DNA from 2 places in the Geodermatophilus sp. SYSU D00705 genome. Region 2 is predicted to be linked to the other one. Evidence: riboswitches for the same ligand, from Rfam matches in the RefSeq annotation. Region 2 holds a riboswitch; the other holds the start of a gene.
The links. A riboswitch is a leader RNA that binds a small molecule or an ion and turns the genes downstream of it on or off. The one in region 2 is predicted to bind cyclic di-AMP.
Positions count from the first base shown of each region.

Region 1: another riboswitch for cyclic di-AMP. It lies ahead of ACI78Q_RS21745 (C40 family peptidase); the one in region 2 lies ahead of ACI78Q_RS13740 (C40 family peptidase).

Region 1 is NZ_JBJGYT010000044.1:20,290-24,349, reverse strand. Features, by position in the region: gene ACI78Q_RS21755 (hypothetical protein) at 1-295, shown strand, start outside; gene ACI78Q_RS21750 (DUF2568 domain-containing protein) at 273-650, opposite strand; gene ACI78Q_RS21745 (C40 family peptidase) at 827-1,882, opposite strand; cyclic di-AMP (ydaO/yuaA leader) riboswitch at 1,898-2,044, opposite strand; gene ACI78Q_RS21740 (hypothetical protein) at 2,244-2,423, shown strand; gene ACI78Q_RS21735 (phytoene desaturase family protein) at 2,452-4,008, shown strand; gene ACI78Q_RS21730 (mycofactocin-coupled SDR family oxidoreductase) at 4,058-4,060, opposite strand, start outside.
Region 2 is NZ_JBJGYT010000015.1:69,836-73,895, forward strand. Features, by position in the region: gene ACI78Q_RS13720 (SMP-30/gluconolactonase/LRE family protein) at 1-221, shown strand, start outside; gene ACI78Q_RS13725 (hypothetical protein) at 269-493, opposite strand; gene ACI78Q_RS13730 (NAD(P)-dependent oxidoreductase) at 547-891, opposite strand; gene ACI78Q_RS13735 (hypothetical protein) at 920-1,084, opposite strand; cyclic di-AMP (ydaO/yuaA leader) riboswitch at 1,444-1,570, shown strand; gene ACI78Q_RS13740 (C40 family peptidase) at 1,586-2,083, shown strand; gene ACI78Q_RS13745 (hypothetical protein) at 2,107-2,478, opposite strand; gene ACI78Q_RS13750 (HAD domain-containing protein) at 2,700-3,200, shown strand; gene ACI78Q_RS13755 (hypothetical protein) at 3,208-3,816, opposite strand; gene ACI78Q_RS13760 (carbohydrate kinase family protein) at 3,975-4,060, shown strand, end outside.

The sequences.
Region 1 (4,060 bases), on a different contig from region 2:
CCGCCGGTGGCCGGTGCCGCTGTGGCCCCACCTCTACTGGGAGGTGCTGTCCGGTCCCGGCGGGTCGGTGCTCAACGAGCACCTGGTCCGGGCGCCAGGCTCACCCGTCCCACCCGCGTCCGCGGCGCGGCTGCTGGTGTGGGAGCACGTGCTCGACGACGTCGTCGGCCTGCCCGGGGCACGCAGCGTCGACCCCGGCGTGGTCACCCGCTGGGAGGTCGCGCTGCCCGGCGGGGCCCGGGCGCGGTTCGTGTGGGGGCTGCTGCAGGAGGTCAGCGGAGGGCCGGGGCGCTGACGGCGTCCGCCGACGCCGGGGAGGTGAGGGGCCCGGAGAGCACGGTGCCGAGCACGGCCGCCGCGGCGAGGACGACGGCCAGCCGCGGCGAGCCGCTGACCAGCAGCGCGGCCACCGCGCCCCCGAAGACGACGACCTTCACGAGGACGGCGAGCGCGGCCACCTGCACCACGGCCTGCGGCGCAGCGAACACGCCCCACAGGACGGCCACCCCCAGGGGTAGGCCGAGACCGAGGAGCCAGCGGCCGGTCGTCGTCGCGCCGGTGGTGGCGCCCCAGTACCCGAGCGCACCGAGCGCGCCGAGCTCCGCGGCGAACGCGACGCCCGCCCAGGCCCACTGCCATGCCTGCGCCATACCGACCTCCTGTTGTGAACAGTGCTCTCCTTCGAGATCAGTGTTCACGAGCGCGTCGGCGCGGTCAAGGTCCGGAGACGCGCGGAGCCCCGGTCGCGTCGTGCGACCGGGGCTCCGGGATGACCCCGTCCAGGGCACCGCCCCTAGCAGGCGAGGGGGGAGGACGGGGCCCTTTCTCAGCCGGCGATGCGGTTGAACCGCGGCGTGGCGCCCATGGCGTCGACGCTGGCGACCTTGACGACGTCGCCGGAGGTCGGCGCGTGCACCATCTGGCCGTTGCCGAGGTAGATGCCGATGTGGCTGACCGGGCTGTAGAAGGCGACCAGGTCACCGGGGCGCGCCTCGGCCCGGGACACCTGGGTGCCCATGGACGCCTGCATGCGGCTGGAGTGCGGCAGGCTGATGCCGGCGGCCTTGAAGGCGTACTGCACGAGCCCGGAGCAGTCGTAGGAGCCCGGCCCGGCCGCCGCCCAGACGTAGGGCTTGCCACGCTGGGCCATGGCCGTGTCGATCGCGGTCTGGACAGCCCCGCTGCCGGCCACCACCGGCGCGGAGGCCGCGGGCGCCGGCGTGGAGCGCTCGGCGCGGCTGGCGCGCTCGGCCCCGCCACCGTGGGCGGTCGCGGCCGCCTCGAGGGCGGCCCGCCGCTCGTCGGCGGACAGCCGGGCGTAGTCGGCCTGGTAGGCGTTGATCTGCTCCTGCAGGTCGGCCTGCTGCGCGGCGACGGCGTCGTACTGCGCCTGGGCCTCGGTGGCGGCGCGGTCGGCCACCGCCTGGGCCTCCGCGGCGACCTCGCCGGCCGCGACGGCCTGGTCCAGCAGCACGTTCTGGTGGCCGGCGACGGTCTCCAGCAGCGTGACCCGGTTGACGAACTCCTCGGCCGAGCCGCTGGTCATGAGCGCCTGCAGCGAGCCCATGCTGTCGCCGGTGAAGGCACTGCGGGCGATGCCGCGGACCTGCTGCTGGGCCGCGGTCACCGCGCCCTGCGCGTCGGTCACCGCCGCGGCGGCCTGCTGGGCGGCGGCCTGCTGGGCGGCGAGGGCCTCGCGGGCCTCGTTGAACTCCTCGGTGACGACCTCCAGCTCGTGGCCGCGGGCCGCGACCAGGGCGGCGGCCTCCTGCGCGGTGGCCGGCTCCTCCGCTCCGGCGGACGACGGCACGAGGGTGATGCCGAGGGCGCCGGTGACGGCCAGGACGAGGGCAGCGCGGCGGGCGGTGCGAGGGGACGCCATGGGGCGGCGGCACTCCGTTTCTTCCACGGCCGCCTACCGGGTTAGCTGACGGGTTCGGGCGGGAAGGCGCCCGGCGCGCCGGCCACGGCCGTGCGCGCTTCACCCCAGTGCTGCGGTGGGTCCCCGGCCCCGCGCCCCCGGGGAGGAGGGCGCGTGCTCGGCGGCGTCCTCGGGGTGTCACCCAGGTTGGTGACGGAGCGCCCCGCCGGACACACACACCGTAAGGGCCGTGACGCTGCCGTGACAATTACCTGGATGTGATTTCGTGGACTCTCGACTCCATCCGCCACACACGCGGGACCGGTGGGTCCGGTGGTGCCGGTGGGGTTTGGCGACCGCTCCCCGCGAGCACGTCCAGCGCATGGACCTCAGACGCCCCCTGGCCGCCCTCCTCCTCGCCGGGGTGCTCGCCGGGTGCAGCAGCACCGAGACCGGCGGGAACACCGACGTGAACCGCAACGAGCAGGACTGCGGCACCGCCGAGCAGGCTCCCGGGCAGGGCTGCGAGGAGAGCGAGGACGCGCCCGCCGAGGGCAGCTGACGGTGCCGGCACCGGCTACGGTCCGCCGGTGAGCGGAGCGGGCGCATACGACGCCGTCGTCGTCGGTGGTGGGCACAACGGGCTGGTGGCCGCGGCCTACCTGGCCAGGGCCGGCTGGTCGGTGCTGGTGCTCGAGCGCCGCGAACGGGTGGGCGGCGCCGCGGTCAGCGAGCAGGTGTTCCCCGGCGTCGACGTCCGGTTGTCGGCCTACTCGTACCTGGTGAGCCTCCTGCCCGACCGGATCGTCGCCGACCTCGACCTGGAGGTGACCCTCGCCGACCGCGCCGTGGCCTCCTACACCGCCGTCCCCGGGGGCGCGGGCCTGCTCGTGGAGCGGGACGAGGGGCCGGCCACGGCCGCCTCGTTCCGCGCGCTGACCGGCTCAGACGCCGAACTGGCCGGCTGGCAGCGCTTCTACGGCCGCCTGGCCACGCTGGCCGAGGACCTCGCCCCCACCCTCATCGAGCCGCTGCTCTCCCCTCAGGAGCTGGCCGGCCGGCTGCGCGACCCGCAGCTGTGGCAGGACCTCCAGCAGCGCCCCCTGGCCGACGTCGTGGGCGACCACCTGACCTCGGACGTGGTGCAGGGCGTGGCACTGACCGACGGGCTCATCGGCACCTTCGCCGACGTGCACGACCCCGGCTCGGCCGCCGGCCGCTGCTTCCTCTACCACGTGGTCGGCAACGGCACGGGGCGCTGGCGGGTGCCGGTGGGCGGCATGGGCGCGGTCACCGGCGCCATGGCCGCCGCGGCCCGCGGGGCCGGCGCCGAGCTGGTCACCCGCGCCACGGTGACCGCGCTGGAGCCGCGCGCCGACGGCGTCACGGTGCACTGGACCGACGACAACGGCACCGAGCGCGCGGTGGACGCCGGGCACGTGGTCTGCGGCGCGGCGCCCGCGGTGCTCGACCGGCTGACCGGCGCACCGCCCCGGCCCACCACCGACGGCGCCCAGCTCAAGGTCAACATGGTGCTGGCGCGGCTGCCCCGGCTGCGCTCGGGCGTCGACCCCGCCATCGCCTTCGCCGGCACCTTCCACGTCGACGAGGCCGCGGGCCAGCTCGACGCGGCCCACGCGCAGGCCGCCGCCGGCCGGCTGCCCGACGTCATCCCGTTCGAGGTGTACTGCCACTCGCTGTCCGACCCCTCGATCCTGGGGCCGGCCGAGCAGGCGGCGGGGTACCAGACGCTCACCCTGTTCGGCCTGCACACACCGGCGGCGCTGTTCCGCGACGACCCGGTGGGCACCCGCCGGGAGGCGGTGCGGCGGGTCGTCGCCCAGCTCGACGCGCACCTGGCCGAGCCGCTGCTGGACTGCCTGGCCCGTGACGGCGACGGCGAGCTCTGCCTGCAGGCGGCGTCCCCGCTGGACGTCGAGGAGTCCCTCGCGATGCCCGGCGGCCACATCTTCCACGGCGACCTCGCCTGGCCGGTGGCCGCGACCCCGGACGAGGTGGGCACCTGGGGCGTCGCCACGGCCCACCCGCGGGTGGTCGCCGCCTCCTCGGGGGGCACGGTCCGCGGCGGGGCGGTCAGCGGCCTGGGCGGCCACGCGGCGGCCCGCGCCCTGCTGGACCGCCGCTGACCCGGCCCGCCTTCCGCACGGGCGGAACGGCGGGCCGGGCTCGCGTCGGCTA
Region 2 (4,060 bases):
TGGGCGGCCGGCTGGTGCGGGTGGCCGAGGGCGGGCGGGTGGACGACGAGATCTCCGCGCCGTCCGGGCTCGGGGTGTACGCCTGCATGCTCGGCGGGGACGACGGCCGCACGCTGCTGATGTGCTGCGCGCCGGACTTCTACGAGCACAACCGCGCGCCGGTGCGCGAGGCGGTGCTGCTGGCGACCGAGGTCGACGTCCCCCACGCCGGCCGGCCGTAGTCAGGCGGACGTCCGCCGGCTGTCCCGCTCCTCCGGCTGACCGGGGGTCAGCTCCCGGTGGCGCCGGGAGGCGGCTCCGCCGGGCGCGGCTGCCCGTCACTGCCGGGCACACTGGGGTCGACGGTCCCCATGGTGCCGCCCTGGGCTGCGCGCGGCTCCTCCTGCTGCGACGGCGGCCCGACCAGGTCGGGTTCCTCGCGCTCGCCCGGGTTGCCGCCGGTGGCCTCGTTGGCGCCCCCGTAGGGGCGGCCGGTCATGTTGCCCTCTGTCATCTCCGGACCTCCTCGTCCTGGGTGCGGGGGTGGGTACCCGGGGCGGGCGGCGCTCACGCGGGGGCGAGGACGCGGACCGGGGAGCCGGCGAGGAAGGCGGCGACGTCCTCGACGGCGTCGCGGAAGAACACCTCGTAGGTGGCGCGGGTGACGTAGCCGAGGTGCGGGGTGAGGACGGTGTTCGGCGCGGTCCGGATCGGGGCGTCGGCGGGCAGCGGCTCCCGGTCGTGGACGTCGACGCCTGCCCCGGCGATGCGGCCGTCGCGCAGGGCCCGGACGAGGGCGGCCTCATCGACGATCGGGCCGCGCGAGGTGTTGACCAGGATCGCGGTCGGCTTCATCCGGGCGAGCTCGGCGGCGCGGGTCAGAGCATGCGGCAGCGGCCCCTGCCCGGGGATCCGGGAGGGGCCGCTGCCGGGCGGTGGATCAGTAGCCGCGGCCCCGGCCGTAGCCCTTGCCGCCGCCCTTCTGCTTGGCCTGGTAGTCGGCGATGAACTTCTTGATCTTCGCCTGGTTCTCCGGCTTGCGGGCCTCCTGGATGACCTTCGCCGCGATCCCCGACGCCACGAGCTTCCGGATCATGCCGGCCATGTGGTTCCTCCTCGGTTGGTTGCGTTGATCGTGCCCGCCCAACGGTCCGGCCAACCACCGAGGTTCCCGTGGCGATACGTGCGGTCGTCCCCACGGACGGTCAGGACGCTCCGTATGGGGTCCAACTGCCCTTGACTTCGCTGACCTGCCCAATTGTCAGCAGCGACGGGACCTTGGTCCCGGTGTCCGACGTGGTGGGACTGCGTGTCGCGCGCGTGTCGGCCCGCGTCTCGCCCGGGCGCCCTCGCGCCGGCGCTCGCCCGGCGTGGCCGCGCGCGTGCGTCTAGCGTCCTCTGCGGTCCCGACGGGCCCCCGTTGCCGAAACCGTGGCGACACCCGTCGGACCCCGCCGAACAGGGGCGTGGCCACTGCCGCGCCCGGACCGGGGACCCACCGAAGCACAGGGGTGAAACACGGCCTGTTGCCGTGCCGGGCGACCTCCCGCCCGAACCCGACAGCTAACCCGGTAGGCGGACGGATGGAACAGGAGAACCGTCGTCGATGACGACTGCCCGCACGTCCTCAGCCCGTCGCACCATCCGTGGGATCGCGGTCGCCGCGATCGCCGGCGCCGGGATCGCCCTCACACCCGCCACCGCCTCGGCCGCCCCGGACACCATCGCCGTGTCGGCCGCGGCGGTCGCCAGCCCGGCGGCGCAGAGCGCCGTGAACACCGCACTCGCCCAGGTGGGCGATCCCTACCGCTGGGGCGCCTCCGGCCCCAACGCGTTCGACTGCTCGGGCCTGACCTCGTTCGCCTACCGGGCGGCCGGCGTCGGGCTCCCGCGCACCGCCCGGGCGCAGTCCGGCGCCGGGGTGGCGGTCTCCCGCGACAACCTGCAGCCAGGTGACCTGCTGTTCTTCTACCGCCCCGTCTCGCACGTCGCGATGTACATCGGCAACGGCAAGATGGTGCACGCCTTGCGGCCGGGGCAGCCGGTGAGGGTCGACAACGTGAGCTACATGCCGAGTTACGCCGGCGCCCGCCGCATCGCCTGACCTGCTCTGCCGGTGTCCTGTCGCTAGTGGCGGCAGGGCACCGGCGGCTGGTCGGCCGGCTGCAGCGAGAAGACCGAGCCGGCGTCGCGCGGCCAGGAGTGCAGGAACAGCAGTCCGAGGCGGGTGTTGACGAACGCCTCGGGTCCCGCCTCGCGGACCAGGTCCGCCAGGTGGGCGGTGTCGTGGTTGCGGTGCCGCTGCAGCTCGTCGCCGACGGCCAGCGTGACGACGTCCCCGACGGCCCCCATCACGACGACCGGCTGCCAGTGGGCGTCGTCGGCCTGCGCCAGCTGGACGTGCGCCGGGTGCGGGGCGTGGCCGCGGGCGAGGCGGCGGCAGGGAATCGGCGTCTCGACGCGGCTCGAACCCGGGTGCGACTCGAGGTGGTCGGACACTGGCTCCCCCTGGTTCCGTGCTCCACCGGAAGACCGGCGGACTGTCAGCGAACCACCTCGCTGCCCCGCTCGCCGGGGTGCCGAACGTCCCGGACGGCGAAGTCGCCCGTGTGGGTGCCCGCTCTGCCGTCGAGGTGACGGACGGCGACGGGTCAGCCGGGCGCGACGCCAGGAAGGGGCCGCGCTCGGGTACGAGGGTGGCCATGGCCGCGAGTGGAGACGTGCCGATCCTGCTGCTGGACGTCGACGGCGTGCTCAACGCGGCCTGCAGGGACCTCCCCGAGGGCTGGCGACGCGGGACGTTCAACGGCTTCGTGCTGTCGTGGGACCCGACGGTCACCGCCCGGCTGCGCGAGCTGCACGAGTCGGGCCGGGTGGAGATCCAGTGGCTGACGACCTGGGCCGGCGACGCCGACCGGCTGCTGGCCGAGCCGATGGGGCTCCCGCGCGGGCTGAGGGTGCACGCCCGGGAGGGGGCCGCGCCCACCGGCTTCCGCGGGCCGCTCGGGACGGCGACGGACTGGTGGAAGCTGGCCTGCGCCCGCGCGGTCGCCGAGGCCGAGCCGGGACGGCGCATCGTCTGGATCGACGACGACCTCGCCGAGCAGGCTGCCGACACCGGCGAGTGGCTGGCCGCCCACCCGCACGTGCTGGTGGTCGCACCGACCCTGGGCGTCGGGCTCACGCACGCCCAGCTCGACGAGATCGAGGCGTGGCTGTGAGGTTCGGCTACGAGACGCGGACGAAGTCGCGGCCGTTCCAGTGCCACCGCACGGTGATCGGGATGGACGGGCCCTCGGCACGGTTGTCCTCCGGCGCGTAGGCCCACATCCCGGCCACGATGTCGCCGTCCCGGACCGACAGCGCGGTCGGGTCGTAGAGCGGCGTCAGGACCGTCGACTCCTGCAGGGTGCGCGGGCTGGGCAGGACCGCGAGCCGTTCCCCGTCGGCGGCGAACACCTGGACCTCGTCGAGGATCCCGTTGGACGGCTGCGGGGAGCACTGCAGCAGCACGACCGTGTCGGGCTCGCCGTCCCCGTCGACGTCACCACTCGCGCTGCCCACGAAACGGACGTCGTAGTACTCGTAGTACGGGCTCCGGCTCGCGTCGGCGGGCACGCGCGCGGCCCCGCCGTCGAGGTCCGCCCGGAAGCCGCCCGGGACGATCCCGTCGCAGGTCACGCTGTACATGGCGTCGGGCCAGTCGGGCGCCGGTTCCGGGGAGGGCCCGGGCTCGGCCCCGCTGCCCCCGGCAGCGGCGCACCCGGCGAGCAGGCACGCCGCGAGGCCGGCCGGTGCTCGCAGCAGCCGGCCCGGCGCGGTCCACGATCCGGACATCGGCGATCACCTCGGCTGCGGAGGGCGGGGAGCTCCCTCCGGACAGGGAGGGTCCCACGGTGCGGCCGTCGTCGGGGGCTGTCGGCGAGTGGCGGTCCGGGCAGTCTGTCCCCGTGGACGTCCCGCGCTGGCCCCGTCCCCCAGGCGCAGGTCCGGTCGTGGCGCTCGGCAAGCTGGTGGCCGACCAGGTGCTGGAGCTGTCCGGACCGCTGGTGACCGGCGGGCAGCAGCGGGTGGTGCGGAC